3 regions of the Exiguobacterium sp. s192 genome follow, and region 1 is predicted to be linked to each of the others. Evidence: riboswitches for the same ligand, from Rfam matches in the RefSeq annotation. Region 1 holds a riboswitch; each other region holds the start of a gene.

Region 1 (6,231 bases):
GTCACAGATCTTCTGCGACATCATGGTGCTGAATTATTTGATTTGATTGATTTGATCAAAATCGATATCGAAGCCATCAATCCACGAGAACAAAGTGCCATTCTGCATATCCTGAAACGAAATTATCCCCACATGCGTTTTCTGGCGGAGCGGGTGGAAACCCATGAAGATCATACACGAAGCCTTGAAATGGGATACGACTGGTTTCAAGGATATTTTTATGCCAAACCGATGTTGATGAAAGGAAAGGCCGTCCCACCGCAATTACCGGTCTTGCTGAAGATGTTGAAATGGCTCGAAACAGATGAATATTATGACGAGGTCATCGATGAGATTGAACGAAACCCATACATCAGTGTTCAAGTCCTCCAATTGATCAATTCTCCCGGGATTGGCTTACGGAATACAGTCAGTTCGGTGCGGCAAGCCATTTCCTTGTTAGGCTTCTCTCAACTGAAAAGCTGGATTTCACTAATTGTTTTACGCGAGATGAAACTGGCCAGTCCGTATAAGTGGTCGGATGAATTATTGCGTTCGTCTTTACACTGTGCCAAGTTATGTGAACTATTTGCGACGGAAACAAAAACGTTAAAAGCAGAAAGTGCCTACATGATTGGATTACTTTCGCATATTGATGCCCTGTTATCGGTAGATATCGATGAAATCATCGATCAACTGCCGATTGAGCCTGCATTAAAACATGTCTTGCAAGGAGAGGATCATCCGTTTCGGGATTGTCTGCTGCTTGCGATCAGTGCAGATCGCGGCGAATTCGAACGGTTTGAGTTGCTCAGTAACCGGTTTGGTATTTCCGAACGACGTGCCTATGAGTTGCTGAAAGAAAGCCAAGAATGGTTGGCTCAAAAAGAATCACATCTACAAGACAAAACAGATTCGATTGTTTGAAGACAAAAAAAGTTGAGCCCCTCAGCAGAGGCTCAACTTTTTTTATCTTGGAGATGGCTTAAACACGAGGACCGGCTGATTTAATCGCATCGGTCGCACTGACGAAGCGGGTGAAGTTTTGTTTGAATTTATGCGCGAGAGCTGTTGCCTGCTCTGTATAAACAGCTGGATCTGCCCAAACTTTAACAGGATTCAGCAAGTCGCTTGGAACACCTGGTACTTCGATTGGCATGTGCAATCCGAAGATTGGGTGTTCTTCTGTCGGGATGTCTGCAAGCAGACCGTTGACGGCAGCGTTGACCATCGTGCGCGTATAGGCCAGTTTCATGCGGCTGCCTGTTCCGTAAGCGCCGCCGGTCCAACCGGTGTTGACGAGATAAACCGTCACGCCGTGGCGATCAATCAGTTCACCGAGCATCGTCGCATATTTTTCAGGAATCAACGGCAGGAACGGTGAGCCGAAGCATGTCGAGAACGTCGCTTCCGGTTCCGTGACACCCCGTTCTGTCCCAGCCAGTTTCGACGTGTAGCCGGACAAGAAGTGATACATCGCTTGCTCTTTCGTTAATTTACTGATCGGAGGCAACACACCGTATGCATCAGCCGTCAAGAAAACGATCGTTTTCGGATGGCCGGCACGTGACGGGATGGCAATGTTGTCAATTGCTGTGATCGGATAAGCCGCGCGTGTATTTTCAGTCAACGATGTATCGTCGTAATCCGGAGTCCGGGTGTCGTCGAGGACAACATTTTCAAGGACGGTGCCAAAACGGATCGCATCAAAGATTTGTGGTTCTTTTTCACGCGACAAGTTCACCGTCTTCGCATAGCAGCCGCCTTCGATATTGAAGACACCGTCATGAGACCAACCGTGCTCATCGTCCCCGATCAATTGACGACTGTCATCTGCCGATAAGGTGGTCTTACCAGTCCCGGAGAGTCCGAAGAACAAGGCGACGTCGCCGTCATGTCCGACATTGGCGGAACAGTGCATCGATAAAACATCTTGTTGCGGCAACAGATAGTTCATGACCGAGAAAATCGATTTCTTGATTTCTCCCGCATATTCCGTTCCGCCGATCAAGACGATACGATGTTCGAATGACATGGCGATGAACGTTTCCGAATTAGTGCCGTCAACAAGTGGATCGGCCTTGAAATGTGGTGCGTAGACGACCGTAAATGGTTCGAAGGCCGCAACCGTAGGATATTCACGTAAGAATAATTGTTTCGCAAACAGATTATGCCAAGCGTACTCTGTCACGACGCGTACCGGGAGGGTGAAATGTGTATCGGCACCAGCAGCTGCCTCTGTGTAGTAGAGTTGATCTGCTTCGTTCATATAACGAAGAACTTTTTGTAACAGTTGTTCGAATTTGTCCGACTCCATCGGCTGATTCACATGGCCCCAATCGATATGTGTCTCACATGATTGATCACGGACGATGAACTTGTCTTTCGGTGAACGACCTGTAAATTTCCCCGTTTCTACAGACAAAGCACCATTTTCTGCAAGAACTCCTTCGTTGTTGCGAATCGCATGTTCGACTAGTTCGGCAACAGATAGTTGTTTGAACACATGCTCCTTCTTGAGTAGTTCTTCGATATTCAGGACCGTCATCGGCATCCTGACCCCACCTTTCCCCTACGTTGGTTTTGGCTCTACAATTAGTATGACACATTCATTATATATGACATACTAAAGATAGGGCAATCATTTTTCGTGCGCTGATTTCTATTTATCTGGAAACGCTTTCAGCATAAACAGTTTAACATCTCTTTCGAAATTTTTCGACTAGAAATTAAAACGTTGCTTGACAGAGTGGGCACAAGTTTATATCATGTAATTCGTAACGGATACTCTTATTCTGAGCAGGTGGAGGGAACAAGGCCCGAAGAAACCCGGCAACCGTCTTATATTAGTTTCATCATTAATATAGGAAAAGGTGCTCTCCTGAAGCGAAGTAAACACTTCGAACGATAAGAGGGTAAAGGAAGAACGCACAACCTTTCCCTGACCATTTTTGGACATGGAAAGGTTTTTTTCATTTTACCGTCCCACTCAACTAGGGGAAATGAGTACACCGTCAAATTCTTTTTTGGGAGGGTCAAACATGACAAACCTTAATCGCCGACTATTTACGTCGGAATCAGTAACTGAAGGTCACCCGGATAAAATCTGTGACCAGATTTCGGATTCAATTTTGGATGCGATTCTTGCAGCGGATCCAAACGCACGTGTTGCGGCAGAAACTTCTGTCACGACAGGACTTGTTTTAGTCGCAGGAGAAATTACGACATCGACTTACGTGGATATCCCGAAAGTCGTTCGTGAAACCATTCGCGAAATCGGCTATACACGCGCTAAATACGGTTTCGATGCAGACACATGTGCTGTATTGACTTCAATCGATGAGCAGTCAGCAGACATCGCTCTTGGTGTCGACCAGGCGCTTGAAGCACGCGAAGGAAACATGTCAGATGAAGAAATCGATGCGATCGGAGCAGGAGACCAAGGTCTGATGTTCGGTTACGCAACGAAAGAAACACCTGAACTGATGCCACTTCCGATTTCACTTTCACACAAACTTGCCCGTCGTCTTGCAGAAGTCCGCAAGACAGGACAACTCGATTACCTCCGTCCGGATGGTAAAACGCAAGTTACGGTTGAATACAACGAGAACAATGAACCTGTTCGCGTCGATACAATCGTCATCTCAACACAACATGCAGAAGAAGTAACGCTTGAGCAAATTCAAGCTGATCTGAAAGAACACGTCATCGCTCCGGTCATCCCGACGGAATACATCGACGCTGAAACAAAATTCTTCATCAACCCGACTGGCCGTTTCGTCATCGGTGGACCACAAGGTGATGCTGGATTAACAGGTCGTAAAATCATCGTTGATACGTATGGCGGTTACGCACGCCACGGCGGTGGTGCATTCTCTGGTAAAGATCCAACCAAAGTTGACCGTTCTGCTGCGTACGCAGCACGTTACGTCGCGAAAAACCTTGTCGCATCTGGTCTTGCGGAAAAAGCAGAAGTTCAGCTTGCTTACGCAATCGGTGTTGCGCACCCGGTTTCAATCGCTGTCGATACGTTTGGAACAGGTAAGCTTCCAGAAGCTCAACTCGTCGAATTGATTGCAGAAAACTTTGATCTTCGTCCTGCAGGCATCATCAAGATGCTTGATCTCCGCCGTCCGATTTACCGTCAGACAGCAGCATATGGTCACTTCGGTCGTACAGACATCGAATTGCCATGGGAGCAAACGGATAAAGCTGCTACTCTTGAAGAGCAGGCAAAACGTTTCGCATAATCCTGAGTTCAGAAACGCCCTTTTGAAGGGTGTTTCTGAACTTTTTTTGTTTCTCCGGAACTTTGCAGGGAAACGACTGAAATTTCTAGAAAAGGGTAAAAGAAGATGAGTCTGTAAAAGGAAAAGGGGGATTTCGGTATGGAGATACGCGAAGCAGTTCCTGCTGATGCAGCACGCATTCATGATATTGCGCTCACGTCTTGGATGGATACGTACGAGGAAATCTATTCTGAGCGCTCGAAAGCCCATTTCGTTCAGGAAGCCTACCCGCAAGAAGAAGTCGTTCGGGCAATCCGGACAGCAGAAGAAGCGCGCGGAGAATATTTTAATGTAGGTCTGATCGATGGGGAGATTGTGGGATTCATTCATGCAATTGATGTCGACGGGACGTGGGAAATCGTCCGCCTCTATGTCCTGCCGAAATACCAACAGAACGGAATCGGGCGGCGACTGATTCGAGAGCTCGAGCGCCAAGGTGCTTCTCCCATCGAAGTGTACGTCGAATCACGCAATTATAAAGCCCGTCACTTTTTAACCTCGTTCGGCTTTAAAGAAGTCAGTGAAACGACGGAAGAAGTGTTTGGACAGGTGGAACCTGTGACGCGGCTGCAACGTATATATGAATAAGGAAAAGGAAATCCGACTTGAGGCGGTTTTGCTGAAGTCGGATTTATTGCATACTAAATGGATATCTGATGAAGAGGTGAGCGTGTGGTAGAACAACCAACCGGAGTGATTGTCCTTGTGTATCCACTCCAATTACGTGCCCGGCCGAGCGAAGCATTGATTCGCGTCTTGGAACGGGAATATGAAGTGCTTTTGGTCGATGCACCACGTCGTGTATCGTTTGAAGAACATCAGCAATTATTAAAAGAAGCGTTACGGGAAGCCGGTAAACGAAAGCTTCCGATTCATATCATCGCCTGCAGCATGGGAGCACTCGTCGTGAACCGGCTGTTGCAGGAATATGAATTGCCGATCGCCAGTCTGTCATTCATCTCGCCATTGTTTGATTGGCACAATTCGAAACAGCTCGGCGGCGTCAAACAAGTATTTGCGAGTGCGTTCGATCGTTTTCGCCCGGATGCACCGCTCGGGACGTTACCGTTTGGACAAAACAATGAAGATGCAGTCCGTCTCGGTGAGTTGACGTATGCACAGTATCGCGAGATTGAAGAAGAGATCGTGTTGCATGATGAAGAGCGGAAAAAATTACCGCGTGTCCATCTCGCCTGTTTTTATGCGCCGGACGATCAGTTTGCCGATGTCAAACTGACGCTTGAAGTGTGCCGGAAAATGGGAGGCGATCAGATTTATCTTCAGCGTCTGCACGGCTTCCCGCACTTTAGTTTCGAACGTTTGAACACACGGTTTGCCGAAAAATTACTATTGTTCCTCAAACTCGTCGAAGAGTAAGAAGCGAATTCAAAAAGGAGGATGCCGTCGCCCGCGACGGTATCCTCCTTTTTTTAGTCGATGATTTGTTTTTTAAGCTTTTTTTCGATGGCGACGATGAAAGGCGGATTGTTTTGTTGATTTAAAAAGCGGTATTGTAAGACGGCATAATCTTGCTGGGACAGGAGCGAAACATAGTCAAGGACGGCGTCGCGTTCTTTACGTCCTTCGATATGTCCGTGATAAATCACGAGGACGATCAATCCTCCAGGTACAAGGACAGGCAGAAGGGCGCCGAGCGCCTCTAACGTTTCTTCACCGGTCGTCGTGACTGATTTATCACTCCCCGGTAAGTAACCGAGATTAAAGACACCGGCGCGGATCGGACGCTGTTCTTCAAACAGGCGTGCTCCGACATGGATGTGACTTTCGTGATACAAATCGACCCATTCCGAGACATGAGCTGCTTGCAACCGGCGTTTCGTTTCCTCGATCGCCTGCTCCTGGACATCAAAAGCGATGACCCGACCGCTTGGTCCGACTTGTTCGGCAAGAAAGTGTGTATCATGACCGTTCCCGGCGGTCATATCGACGACACAATCCCCTT
Region 2 (6,231 bases), on a different contig from region 1:
AATTTCCCCGCGGCGCACGGAAAAATCAACCTCATCCAGCGCTTTGACACCCGGGAATTCAATTGAGATCCCACGCATCTCGAGCCGGTTGGTCACATCGGACTGTGTCATTTCGAAGCGTTCGCTTTCCGCAGTTTTTCCATCCAAGGTTCGTTGAATTTCTCAGACGTGCTCCAGCCTTTGATGATCGTATCGAGATTGTACATCGTCGTATCTGCTTTGAGCGCCTTTTGCTCGACTAATTTAGCATCCAGGTCAAAGCTGTCCGGTGTTTTTTCACCGGCCAGCTTTTTCGCCAGCAGACGCATATCCGTCTGTCCGATCAAGTGGGGATCGACGGCACTCGTTGACACCCAGTTGCTGCCTTTCTCACGCATCAAGTTGATGTCTTGGTTCGAGACATCGATTGAAATCAACGGGATTTCCTGACGTTTGTTATCTTTTAAGGATTTATAGGCGCCCTTGGCAACTTCGTCCCACGCTCCCCAGACGGCATCGATGCTTCCTTTCGGATATTTGGCGAGAATCGCGTTCATCTTCGTCGCAATATCGCCTTGGACATCCTGGAAGTTCGTTGGTCCAACCGTTTCAAGCGTCTTGATTTTGCCGTCGGCTTCATACGTCTTATAGATTTCCTGACGGCGGTCCAGCGGTGCAAATCCCGGACCAAACCATAATTTGATGACCCGGACCGGCTTATCGTCCTTCACTTTTGTCACTTCATCGAGTGAAAGTTGCGCCAGTTTGTGATCATCTTGGAACGTCTCCGTGATGCCTTTTAACGTCTGGTCTTTTTTCTTCGTCACCGTATCAAACGTCACGACCTTGATCCCTTTGTCGATTGCCGGTTTGATCATGTCATAGGCATAATCTTCTTTTCCGTGCGAGATGATCAGTCCGTCATAATCCTGCTGAACGGCTTGTGCCACCAGTTCCTTGAACTTGACGTCATTGCCTTCGGAGATGAATGTGTTGACCTTAAAACCAAGTGCTTCCCCTTCCGACCGGGCACCGTCCAAAAATTGTTTCGTATGATCATCGGACGCGAGATTGCGGATAACGGCGATCTTGACGTCTCCTTGGACACTTTCCGGTACACCGCTGATTTTTTTTGTTGGTGTCGCTTCACTATTGGCGCAAGCAGCCAGTAAGACCGCCGGTGCAAGTACAGCAAATGCTAATTTTTTCATCTGGATCTCCCCTGTCTGTTTAAATGGTCTGTTGTCCTACCGTCTGTTCGATTGTTTCCACGCTCGGTCGTTCGATGACGCCCAGTTCCGTGATGATGGCGGTGATAAGTTCGTGCGGTGTCACGTCAAACGCCGGATTAAAGACCGGTACACCCGCAGGCGCCGTCACCTGTCCGGCAAACTGCGTCACTTCCGTCGCTGCCCGTTCTTCGATCTCAATCTCGTCGCCTGATAAACTCGTTAAGTCAAACGTCGACAGCGGTGCGGCGACGTAAAATGGAATTCCGAAGGCACGTGCGAGTAACGCCAGCTGGAACGTCCCGATTTTATTGGCCGTATCGCCGTTCCTTGTAATCCGGTCCGCTCCAACGATGATGGCGGTGATCTGTTTTTCCTTGATCGTATGCGCGACCATATTGTCCGTGATCAAGGTGACGTCAATCCCTGCCCGTTGCAACTCCCATGTCGTCAAACGCGCACCCTGCAACAAAGGCCGTGTTTCCGACGCATAGACGGATAACGGGATGCCTTGCTCCTTGGCGAGATAAAACGGGGCCAGTGCCGTCCCGTAAGCCGCTGTCGCAATCGATCCGGCATTACAAATCGTCAACACCCGGTCATCCGCTTGAAACAGCTCCAAAGCATGCACGCCGATTTGCCGTGACGTCTTGGCATCCGCTTCATAAAGCGCGACCGCTTTTCGTTCCAGACGTTTCGGCAGTTCTGCAAGCGTCGTTGCCGAAACGATGAGCTGATTCAGTTCGTCGAGCACGTTCCGCAAATTGACGGCGGTCGGCCGTGTGGCCAGTAATTGGGCCGACACCGTCAACAGTTCCTGTTTCACTTCGTCAAGCGATCCTGTTGTCCGAAACGCTTCCTGCACGAGGACGAAACCACCGAATAAACTGATCGCCGGCGCCCCCCGGACACGCAGTTGTTTAATCGCTTCAATCGCCTGCGCCAAATCGTGAATGACTTCATACCGTTCTTCTTCCGGGAGACGGGTTTGGTCCAAGATCGTCACTGTCCCGTTTTCATAGATGATGCTCTGAACGAATTGACTCATCGGCTGAGTTCCTCCGTTACATCAAAGTTCCGCAGATCCGTAAACGTCTTGCATTCCGTCCGGCGTTTGATCAACGCAGCACCGAGGCGTAACGCATGACGTTTTCGTTCGAGACGAACGGTCGGATCGGTAATCTGTTCCAAGTCCGCGACCGGTGCCAGTCCGATCGTCCGGCGAATCAACTCGCATCCGGCAAATCCAAGCGCATCTTGTAAAATCGTACTGAGGACATCCTCGACGAGACCGTCCGCTGAACGGAACGGCTCCACCGCTTCCCGCTCCCACAACGCCTTGAACGTGGACGCAAACGTCAGCCAAAACGTATCGATGTCCTTGATCCGTTCCTCGCGCAACCGGTCATAGTCCGGATAAGCGGCAAAAAACAGATGGGCGATGAACTGACCGACATCAAACCCAAACGGACCGTAAAACGCGAACTCCGGATCGATGACCTTGGTTTCTTCCGCCGAGGCGAAGATGCTGCCTGTATGTAAGTCGCCGTGCAGCAAGGCATCACCTTTCGTGATGAACAGTGTTTCGAGCTTCGCGACTTCCCGTTTCAGCTCCGCGTCGTTCCAGATCCGGTCGACTTCCGCTTCCAGTCCTGCTTCAATCGCATTTGTTTCCGCGTCATAAAACGGGTCCGTGAAAATCAGTTTCTCCGTGATGTCGCACAGATCCGGATTGTAGTACTGACGGGCGATCTGTTTTTTCTCGACCGGTCCGAGGGCAAAATCCGACGTATAAAACAGTGTCCGGGCCAAATACGAACCGATGTGTTCCGCGAGCAACGGATACTTCTCTCCCGCAAGCAATCCAGCCCGGACGATTGTCAGATGAGACAAGTCTTCCATCACCGTGAAGGCTTCTTCTTTGCTCGCATGATACACACGCGGAACAAACGGAATCGCGACTTTCGCGAATTCTTTTAACGCGGACTGTTCGATCCATGCCCGTTCGAGCGACAGCGGCCAGCTTTCACCGACGACCTTCGCATACGGTAACGCTTGTTTTAAAATCAGGTGCTGGTCCCCCGCATGAATCCGAAAGACCAGATTTAAATTGCCGTCACCGATTTCTTCTGCCGTCACCGGTTCGTTGCCGATCAGACCGAGTGTCCGGACCCGTTCGATGGCGTCCTGTACTGTAAATGCTTGATATCCCATTCTGATTTCCCCCTTGATGATCACACGAAAAAACGCCCCTTTTCGTCAAAGAAAAGAGGCGCAGTAGAATACTCCGTCCTCTTATCTCTCAGACGAATGTCTGTTGGATGTAGCACCGTGCCGGATGGTCGGTTGCTGCGGCGTCTTCGGGCCAATTCCCTCTGCCAACTCACGATAAGAGTCATATGTAGTTGTCGTGTGGTTTGATGTTGATTTGAATACTACGTGCGCCGACCACCCTCTGTCAATTCCAAATTTTAGTGAAATCCGCTCAAAACGGAGACATCTATAGAAGAAGTATTTTCAAAAAAATAAATTTTCAAAATTTAGTTTGACAAGTCCGTCATCTCATGTGAAAATTGCAATTAGATTTCACAATTTCATCCAATTCTTATCAAGAGCAGACGGAGGGACGAGCCCTACGATGTCGCAGCAACCGACCACTTGGCACGGTGCTAATTCTTGCAGCTAACACGCTGACAGATAAGAGTCCACGCGCAATTTTTCATGGTCTCTTGTCATTGACGAGGGACCATTTTTGTATTTTTTAACAAGGGAGAGACGACGATCATGGCGTACATTACCGCAACTTACCAACTCGGCGTGACCGATCAGTTACCAAAACGGGCAGAGCAAATCGCCCTCGGTCTGACGGTCGGCTCATGGACCGATTTGAATCATTTGGAACAACAACAGCTTGAATCCTTCAAAGGACAAGTCGTCCATACGGAAGAACACGACGGAAAAGGGTATGTCACAATCCGTTATCCGGAACACAACGTCTCACGGGACTTTTCGGCGATTTTGACGACTGTCTTCGGCAAGCTGTCGCTCGACGGTCAAATCAAACTGACGGATCTCCAGCTTCCCGCTTCGTTCACACCGGATTTCCCCGGTGCTAAATTCGGCATCGAGGGCGTCCGCCAATTGATCCAAGTCCATGACCGCCCCCTGTTGATGAGCATCTTCAAAGGCGTCATCGGACGGGACCTCGTTTTTTTACGGGAACAACTCGAAGCCCAGCTTGCCGGCGGGATTGATCTCGTCAAGGATGACGAAATCTTATACGACAATCCGTTGACACCGGCACTCGACCGGGCGCGGATCGGACGGGAAGTCCTCGATGCGCACTATGAACGGACAGGTAAACGGGCCCTTTATGCGATTACGTTGAGTGGTCCGGTCTTCCGCTTGAAAGAACAGGCGAAACGACTGGTCGAAGCCGGAGCGACAGCCCTCCTGCTCAACACGTTTACATACGGGCTTGATGTCTTGCGGGAACTGGCAGCCGATCCGGAAATCCCGGTCCCGATCTTTAATCATCCGGCGTTGAGCGGTGCCTTGATTGCCAGTCCCGAGTACGGAATTGCCGCCCCGGTCCTGCTCGGAACGTTGCCGCGGATTGCCGGTGCCGACTTGACACTGTTCCCGTCGCCGTATGGAAATGTCGCCCTCGCCAAAGACTTGGCCCGCGGGATTGCCGTCGAAGCGACCCGAATCGGTGAGACCAAAACGATTCTCCCGGTCCCGTCCGCCGGAATCCACCCGGGTCTCGTCGCCCAGCTTGTTCGTGATTTCGGCGTCGATTCCGTCATCAATGCCGGTGGCGGTGTCCACGGTCATCCGCAAGGTGCTGCGGCCGGAGTCATCGCTTTCCGCCAGGCACTTGACGCAGCACTGGCCGGTGAATCACTGACAAGTGCCGCCCACCGGCACGAGGAATTACGTGTCGCCCTCGATGCTTGGGGGATTACGAAATGACGATCCGGATTTTATGTGACTTTGACGGCACGGTAACGGAGCACGATAATATCATCGCCTTGATGCAGGAGTTCGCGTCGCCGGAAAAATTTGAACCGTTAAAACGAGGTGTGCTCGACCGGTCGCTCTCGATCCAGTCCGGCGTCGGACAGATGTTTCAGCTGCTTCCGTCCAGTCAAAAACAGGACTACATTGATTTCTTGACGAAACGGGCGGTCATCCGTCCCGGCTTCGGCACCTTGCTCGCCTTTGCCAAATCAAACGAGATTGACTTTTCCATCGTCAGCGGCGGGATCGACTTTTTTGTCCAGCCGATTCTTGCGGATGTACTGACGGACGAAGCGATTTATTGCAACGCCAGTGACTTCAGCCAGGAGACGGTTCGAATCGAATGGCCGCATGCCTGCGACGCAGCCTGTACAAATCAATGCGGCTGTTGCAAAACCTCGATCGCCCGGAAGCTCAAGGGGGACGGTGATACGATCATCGCGATCGGCGACTCCGTGACGGATTTTGAACTGGCCAAGCAGGCGGATCACGTTTATGCACGGGATTATCTGATCACGCTGTGTGAGCAGCACGGCATCCCGTATACGCCGTTTGAAAACTTTCATGACATCTTAAATCATCTCCAGACAAAGGTGGTGTACACATGACCTTCTTAAAACGATACGAAGAATTACGGGCCGTCAAACAGGAACTTGCAGCACGCGACTGGTTCCCCGGCACAAGCGGCAATCTCGCCATCCGGACAGCCGATCAACCGACTGAATTTCTCGTGACGGCAAGCGGGAAGGACAAACGGCAGGATACACCGGACGACTTCGTCCATGTCGACGCGTCCGGTCAACTGATCGGCGAACAGACGGGCCGTCCCTCTGCCGAAACGTTGCTCCACGTCGAGGTCTTCAACCGAACGACTGCCGGCTGTTCCCTTCACGTCCATACGGTCGACAATAATGTCATTTCGGAACTGTACGGCGACCAAGGCGAGATTCGGTTTGCCGGTCAGGAAATCATCAAGGCACTCGGCCGTTGGGAAGAAGAT
Region 3 (6,231 bases), on a different contig from region 1:
ACATCGCTCGGTAATTGCTGGCGTAAGGCATTGATGCCGTTAAAGAGTTGGATGACGGCGTCGAGTGCATTGATGCCCTCTTCCGGTGACGCTGCCGCGTGAGCCGGCTTGCCGGTAAAGGCAAAATCGAGTGGATCGACGGCAAGTGAGGAACCGGTAATCCGCGTTTGTCCGGACGGATGAATCATCAGTGCCGCATCGATCCCCGTCAGGAGATCATGTTTGACGAAGCTGCCTTTCGCACTGCCGTTTGGTCCACCTTCCTCTGCCGGTGTTCCGAGCACGACGACACTGCCGCCGACTTCATCGATGATTTTACTAAGCGCGATCGCCGCTGCGACACTTGTCGTGCCGATGATGTTATGACCGCAGGCATGACCAATCCCCGGCAACGCATCGTATTCGGCAAGGAAGGCAACCGTCGCCCCCGGTTTATCCGAAGTCTTCCGGGCCAAAAACGCCGTGTCGTGTCCCGCGACCCCGAGCTCAACCGTGAACCCTTCTGCCGTCAGGCGTTCCGCATGATGACGCGAAGCAAAATATTCCTCGTTCCCAATCTCGGGTGTCGCATGAATCCGGTGACTCGTCTCGAGATACGACTCGCGTTTTTGTTCGATATCCTGCTCAATCGTTTGAATCAAGTTTTCCCGTTTTGTCTGAACCTTCATTTGGGTCACGCTCCTTTGGATTTTTAGTTATTCGCCGATGTCACTGAGTGGGACGAACGTCGGAATCGTGCTTCCTTTGTACTCTTTTTTGATGAATTCCGCGACATCATCCTGTTGGTACAGGGAAGCAATTTTCTTTAACGTCTTTTTGTCTTTGTCTTCCGTTCGTGTAGCGATGATGTTGATGTAAGGTTTCGCTGTTTCATTTTCATGGAGAATCGAGTCTTTGATCGGATTAAAGCCGGCATCCACGGCGATTCCGTTATTGATGATCGATGCGGATACATCCGGCAGAACACGCGGCGTCTGTCCGGCGACGACTGGAACAATCTTCAGCTTTTTCGGATTCTCGACGATTTTGTCGACGGCTCCGTTTCCATCAAAGTCGTCCGGCAACTTGATTAAGCCCGCTTCCTGCAACAACAGCAGTGCCCGTCCCATGTTCGTCGCCTCGTTCGGGACGGCAATCTTTCCACCGACCGGGATATCTTTGACATCCTTGACTTTATCCGAATAGATTCCCATCGGTGCGATGACGGTCGTCGCAATCGGCGACAGTTTTAAGTTATGTTCTTTTTTAAAGGCATTGAAATAGGAAATCGTCTGGAACGAGTTGGCATCGATTTCACCTTCCGCGAGTGCCAGGTTCGGTTGCACGTAATCGGAGAACTTGACGAGTTCAATCGTGATGCCCTCTTTTTCCGCTTTTTTCGCGACGTATTCCCAAACTTGCGTATCCGAGCCGCTGACGCCGAGCTTGACCGTATTTTTGTCGTCCTCCCCGGACGCCGCACACCCTGCAAATAATACCGTCGTCAATGCTGCACCAATCGCTAATCCTTTTTTCATCGTTCATCTCTCCCTTATCTTCTCTATGTTTTGTTAGTGCCTCCGAATTTTTCGTGCCAGCAGGTTACCTGTTGTCTGTAAGCCTTGTACCAGGATGACGAGGATTCCGACCGTGATGATCATGACGGTCGTATCAAACCGTTGGTAGCCGTAGGTGATGGCCAAGTCCCCGAGCCCTCCGCCACCGATCGCCCCGGCCATTGCCGACGCCCCGATCAAGCCAATCGTCGCGATCGTCAAGTTCAGGACAAGCGAGCTGAGTGCTTCCGGCAACAGGAAACGGAAAATCGTCTGCAACGGTGTCGCGCCCATCGCTTCCGCCGCCTCCAAGACGCCCGTACTGACTTCGAGCAGTGAACTTTCAATCAATCGGGCAATGTACGGTGCCGCATAAAAGACCAGCGGGACGATTGCTGCCTTCGTTCCGATCGACGACCCGACGAGCAACCGTGTCAGCGGAATGATTGCGACGAGCAGAATGATGAACGGAACCGACCGAAACACATTGACGACGCTGCTTAAGACGTTGAAGAGCGGTACTTGTTCGAGCAACGCTCCCTTACGTGTGACGACCAACAGAATTCCGAGCGGTAGACCAATCAGCGTCGAAAAGAGTAGCGACAATCCGACCATCGTCAAGGTTTGCAGAAAAGCGGTCCAGATGTCCGTGTAGTTAACTAGCATCGGCCAGCACCTCCTCGACCTTGACATCCGACTGATCAATGTATTGCAGGGCTCGCGCAATTTCCGCCGTTTCACCGATCAATTCGACGAGCAGACTGCCGAACGGGATATTTTGCAGTTCCGTGATGCTGCCGTGCAGGATGTTGACATCGACATCAAACCGTTTGGCGACTTGCGACAAGAGCGGTTGCCCGGTGTGTGCCCCAAGGAAATTGATTTTATAGACATGATGTCCGGCATCCCGTTGTTTGATCAACCGTTGCACTGACGCCGGAATCTCATCTTGCATGACGGAACGGACAAAGTTTTTCGCTGTCGCCGTCTGGGGATTCGAGAAGACGTCGAACACGGTACCTGATTCAATCAACTTGCCTGCCTCGATGACTGCGACCCGGTCACAAATCTCACGGATGACGCCCATCTCGTGTGTAATCAGTAAAATCGTGATCCCATATTCCGCGTTGATCTGTTTCAGTAACCGCAGGATATGCTGTGTCGTTTGCGGGTCAAGCGCCGATGTCGCTTCGTCACACAACAGAACCGACGGCTGGGTTGCCAGTGCCCGCGCTATTCCGACACGTTGTTTCTGCCCTCCCGATAACTGATCCGGATAATGATCGGCTTTATCCGCTAAGTCGACGAACGCCAGCAGCTCGGTGACACGCCGGTGGACTTCCTCCTTTTTGATCCCTTTTAAGACGAGTGGTTTTGCGACATTCGCGAAGACCGTATTCGAATCAAGCAAGTTGAAATGTTGGAAGATCATCCCGATGTTTTGTTTCGCTTCCCGCAGTTGTTTTGCCGAAAGGGTCGTCAGTTCTTGCCCGTCGACCGTCACGCTGCCGGATGTCGGACGTTCAAGAAGATTGACACACCGTAATAAAGAACTTTTTCCAGCCCCGCTGAACCCGATCACGCCAAAGATTTCACCTTTTCGGATTTCGAGATCGACACCGTCCAATGCAGCGATCGATTGTTCGTTGGTCTGGTAGATTTTTTTTACATTTTTGAATGTAATCACCACTTTTTCCCCCTTTTAAAAAACAAAAAGGCCTCTTCTTAAGAAACAAGAAGAGACCTGGATCCGCACAGAGGCAGAATCCACTCGACTCATCTCTCAGACAATCGTCTGATGGAATTGGCACAGTGCTCATAATGAGTCTGTTGCCGAGGTTTCGTAGGGCCAGTCCCTCCACCTCTCTGGATAAGTGTTGCGGTATGAAATTCATATGTGTGTTGTTGCTGTTCGAACTTATGTCGTAAAACTAATTTTTACATTACAGAAAGATCTTTTAAAGGTCAACCATATTTTCAAAAATAAACCATATGACCCATATCGATTGATTTCCCGGGTTGGGCTTCATCATAGAAGAGTTCCGGTCGCCGGTCAAGGAGCATTTGACAATCCTTTTCTGTCAGTGCTATCATCTTCTCAATGATTAATCCGACAATTCCTATATGTTATATCAAGAGTGGACGAGAGACCTGGCTCTAGGACTCCACGGCAACCTGCGATTGGCAAGGTGCTCCGACCAGCAAAGCAACCGCTTTGGATGATACACACGAGAAACTCGTTTGCCGTCCAAAGCCAAACGGGTTTTTATTTTGAAATGGAGGATGAGATGATGAGTATGAGTTATCCTGTTTTACCGGGCGCCGAAGCCTTTTTCTTGGAACGTGGATCAATCGGCATTTTGCTGTGTCACGGCTTTAATGCGACGCCGCAAAGTGTTCGGGCTGTAGGAGAACGCTTCGCAGAACACGGTTTTTCAGTCTATGCCCCCCGTCTGCATGGTCACGGGACAGATGTACGTGACTTCGAAACGGCGACGGCCGAAGATTGGAAACAGAGTGTCCGCGAGGGCTTTGCTCAACTGTCCCGCCAGTGTGAATCGATCTTCATCGTCGGTCAATCGATGGGTGCGACGCTCGCACTGGCACTCGCTGCCGAAGGTCTGCCGGTCGCAGGTATCATCACAATCAATGCTGCTTTATCCGTCCCCGCTTACGAAGCGTTATCGTTTACGGATTGTCCGGTTTATCTGCCGGAAAGCCCACCCGATATCAAGCAAACCGCTTTTGAAATCATCTATGATGTCGTGCCGGCGGTCGCTGCGTCCGAACTTTTACGCTTGATTCGCGACACCATCCCAACCCTTCCCGCCATTCAAATTCCGACGCTTATTTTATATTCTGCTGAAGATCATGTCGTTCCGCCAACCTGTTCGGATTACCTGCACCGGACGATTGGTGCGACGGATAAACGCAGTTATTGTCTGCTCGATTCCTATCATGTTGCGACACTCGACCATGACCAAGAGACGATTGTCCGCGAAACGGCTTATTTCGTCGAGCAGTACAGTCAGTTGACACGGACCGGTTGATATAAAAAAAAGCGAACGATTTCAAGCCCTGAGGCCGGAGAATCGTTCGCTTTTTCATATTGTACTCTTAATTCTGCTGTTGTTTTTTCCATTCCTGCAACGGTTGCGGTTTGCCTGGTACCTGATGGCAGTGACGGCAACGTGGTTCATAAGATTCAGAAGCCCCCACCAAAATGATCGGATCATTGTAGTTGGCCGGTTGGCCGTTAATCAAGCGTTGTGTCCGGGAAGCCGGATCGCCACACGATAAGCAAATCGCCTGTAATTTCGTCACGAACTCGGCACGTGCCAATAATTCAGGCATCTTTCCAAATGGTTCTGCCCGGAAATCCTGATCGAGCCCCGCACAAATCACGCGTTTGCCATCTTGCGCCAGTGCCTCGATGACCGCGACGATTTCATCGTCAAAAAATTGAACTTCATCAATTGCGACGACCTGCGTCTCTTCTGCTACTGCCGCATAGACGTCGCGGCTCGTCGCCATCGGAATCGCAATGACGGAATTTCCGACGTGCGACACGACATGTTCTTCATGGTAACGGTCGTCAATCGCCGGCTTGAACACTTGCACCGGTAATTTTCCGTACTGTGCCCGTCGAACACGACGGATCAGCTCTTCGGATTTGCCGGAAAACATGCTTCCGCAAATCACTTCGATCCAACCATACTGATTGATCACATGCATCATCGTAAAACACCGTCCTCTAAAATTAGTCACTTTAACGAGTATAGCCCGAATCTAAATTGAGAAAAAGAGTTGACTTCTCAAAATCGAAAACTCCTCGATATTCCCCTGAATCTTCATCTCCTCATTTCAACTGGTATCTATTTCCTGTACACTAAAGAAGAAGTTTCTTTGAAGGAAGGTGACTCCGATTCATCACATACTACATGAAGTTCTCCACCAATATGGAGCATTCGGTCTCGCCATTCTGTTAGCCGGCGGAATTGTCGGTTTACCGATCCCTGACGAAACGTTACTCGTCATGTCAGGATTTTGGATGCATCACGGTGATTTACCACTGATCGGAACGATTCTGGCGGCGTATGCCGGCAGTTGCATCGGGATGACGATCAGCTATGTTCTTGGTCTGAAACTCGGGATGCCCCTGCTGCATCGTGTGGCTCCGAAGTTACGGATTTCCGAAAAACATATCTTTCAAGCGGAGGCCGGATTTTTACGTTACGGGAAAACGGTTTTGATCATCGGTTACTACATACCCGGACTCCGTCAGCTCTCTGCGTTTTTTGCCGGTGTCTCGAAGATGCCGTTTCGGGTCTTCGTCACGTATGCCTATACCGGTGCCTTGATCTGGATCAGCATCTTTTTAGGAGCGGGTTATTTTCTCGGGCGTCATTTTTCCTTCAGTCTGCTGTTTCAACACTTTGCGGACAATCCGGATATGCTGCCGTACCTCGTCGGAGCGGCTGGAGCGATCGGTCTGTCGTTTGTGCTTAAAACCTATCTCACCTATCGTGCTCAGTTCAGTTTATACAAAAACAGCCTGCTCCAGTGATGGAGACAGGCTGTTTTTTAATACAGAAGTCGCAATTACTTGCGGCCGTATTTTTTGTTGAAGCGATCGACACGACCGTCTGCAGCGTTGAACTTTTGACGACCAGTGTAGAATGGGTGCGAGTCCGAA

What was found. Region 1 has a riboswitch for S-adenosylmethionine ahead of metK (methionine adenosyltransferase). Riboswitches for the same ligand answer to the same signal wherever they lie in the genome.
Region 2: another riboswitch for S-adenosylmethionine. It lies ahead of KNP87_RS16685 (2,3-diketo-5-methylthiopentyl-1-phosphate enolase); the one in region 1 lies ahead of metK (methionine adenosyltransferase).
Region 3: another riboswitch for S-adenosylmethionine. It lies ahead of KNP87_RS11005 (methionine ABC transporter ATP-binding protein); the one in region 1 lies ahead of metK (methionine adenosyltransferase).

Annotation. Positions count from the first base shown of each region.
Region 1 covers NZ_JACSMS010000010.1:64,869-71,099, forward strand. Annotated here, with positions in the region: gene KNP87_RS13965 (EAL and HDOD domain-containing protein) at 1-906, shown strand, start outside; gene pckA (phosphoenolpyruvate carboxykinase (ATP)) at 965-2,533, opposite strand; SAM riboswitch class I at 2,767-2,893, shown strand; gene metK (methionine adenosyltransferase) at 3,021-4,229, shown strand; gene KNP87_RS13980 (GNAT family N-acetyltransferase) at 4,368-4,856, shown strand; gene KNP87_RS13985 (alpha/beta fold hydrolase) at 4,941-5,645, shown strand; gene mnmM (tRNA 5-(aminomethyl)-2-thiouridylate-methyltransferase MnmM) at 5,699-6,231, opposite strand, start outside.
Region 2 covers NZ_JACSMS010000019.1:13,735-19,965, forward strand. Annotated here, with positions in the region: gene KNP87_RS16665 (sugar ABC transporter ATP-binding protein) at 1-147, opposite strand, end outside; gene KNP87_RS16670 (sugar ABC transporter substrate-binding protein) at 108-1,190, opposite strand; gene mtnA (S-methyl-5-thioribose-1-phosphate isomerase) at 1,210-2,256, opposite strand; gene mtnK (S-methyl-5-thioribose kinase) at 2,253-3,422, opposite strand; SAM riboswitch class I at 3,501-3,603, opposite strand; SAM riboswitch class I at 3,811-3,912, shown strand; gene KNP87_RS16685 (2,3-diketo-5-methylthiopentyl-1-phosphate enolase) at 3,993-5,183, shown strand; gene KNP87_RS16690 (2-hydroxy-3-keto-5-methylthiopentenyl-1-phosphate phosphatase) at 5,180-5,839, shown strand; gene KNP87_RS16695 (methylthioribulose 1-phosphate dehydratase) at 5,836-6,231, shown strand, end outside.
Region 3 covers NZ_JACSMS010000006.1:32,605-38,835, reverse strand. Annotated here, with positions in the region: gene KNP87_RS11020 (M20 family metallopeptidase) at 1-668, opposite strand, end outside; gene KNP87_RS11015 (MetQ/NlpA family ABC transporter substrate-binding protein) at 696-1,517, opposite strand; gene KNP87_RS11010 (methionine ABC transporter permease) at 1,551-2,201, opposite strand; gene KNP87_RS11005 (methionine ABC transporter ATP-binding protein) at 2,191-3,222, opposite strand; SAM riboswitch class I at 3,309-3,412, opposite strand; SAM riboswitch class I at 3,662-3,764, shown strand; gene KNP87_RS11000 (alpha/beta hydrolase) at 3,827-4,585, shown strand; gene KNP87_RS10995 (thymidine kinase) at 4,653-5,273, opposite strand; gene KNP87_RS10990 (DedA family protein) at 5,452-6,102, shown strand; gene KNP87_RS10985 (type B 50S ribosomal protein L31) at 6,138-6,231, opposite strand, start outside.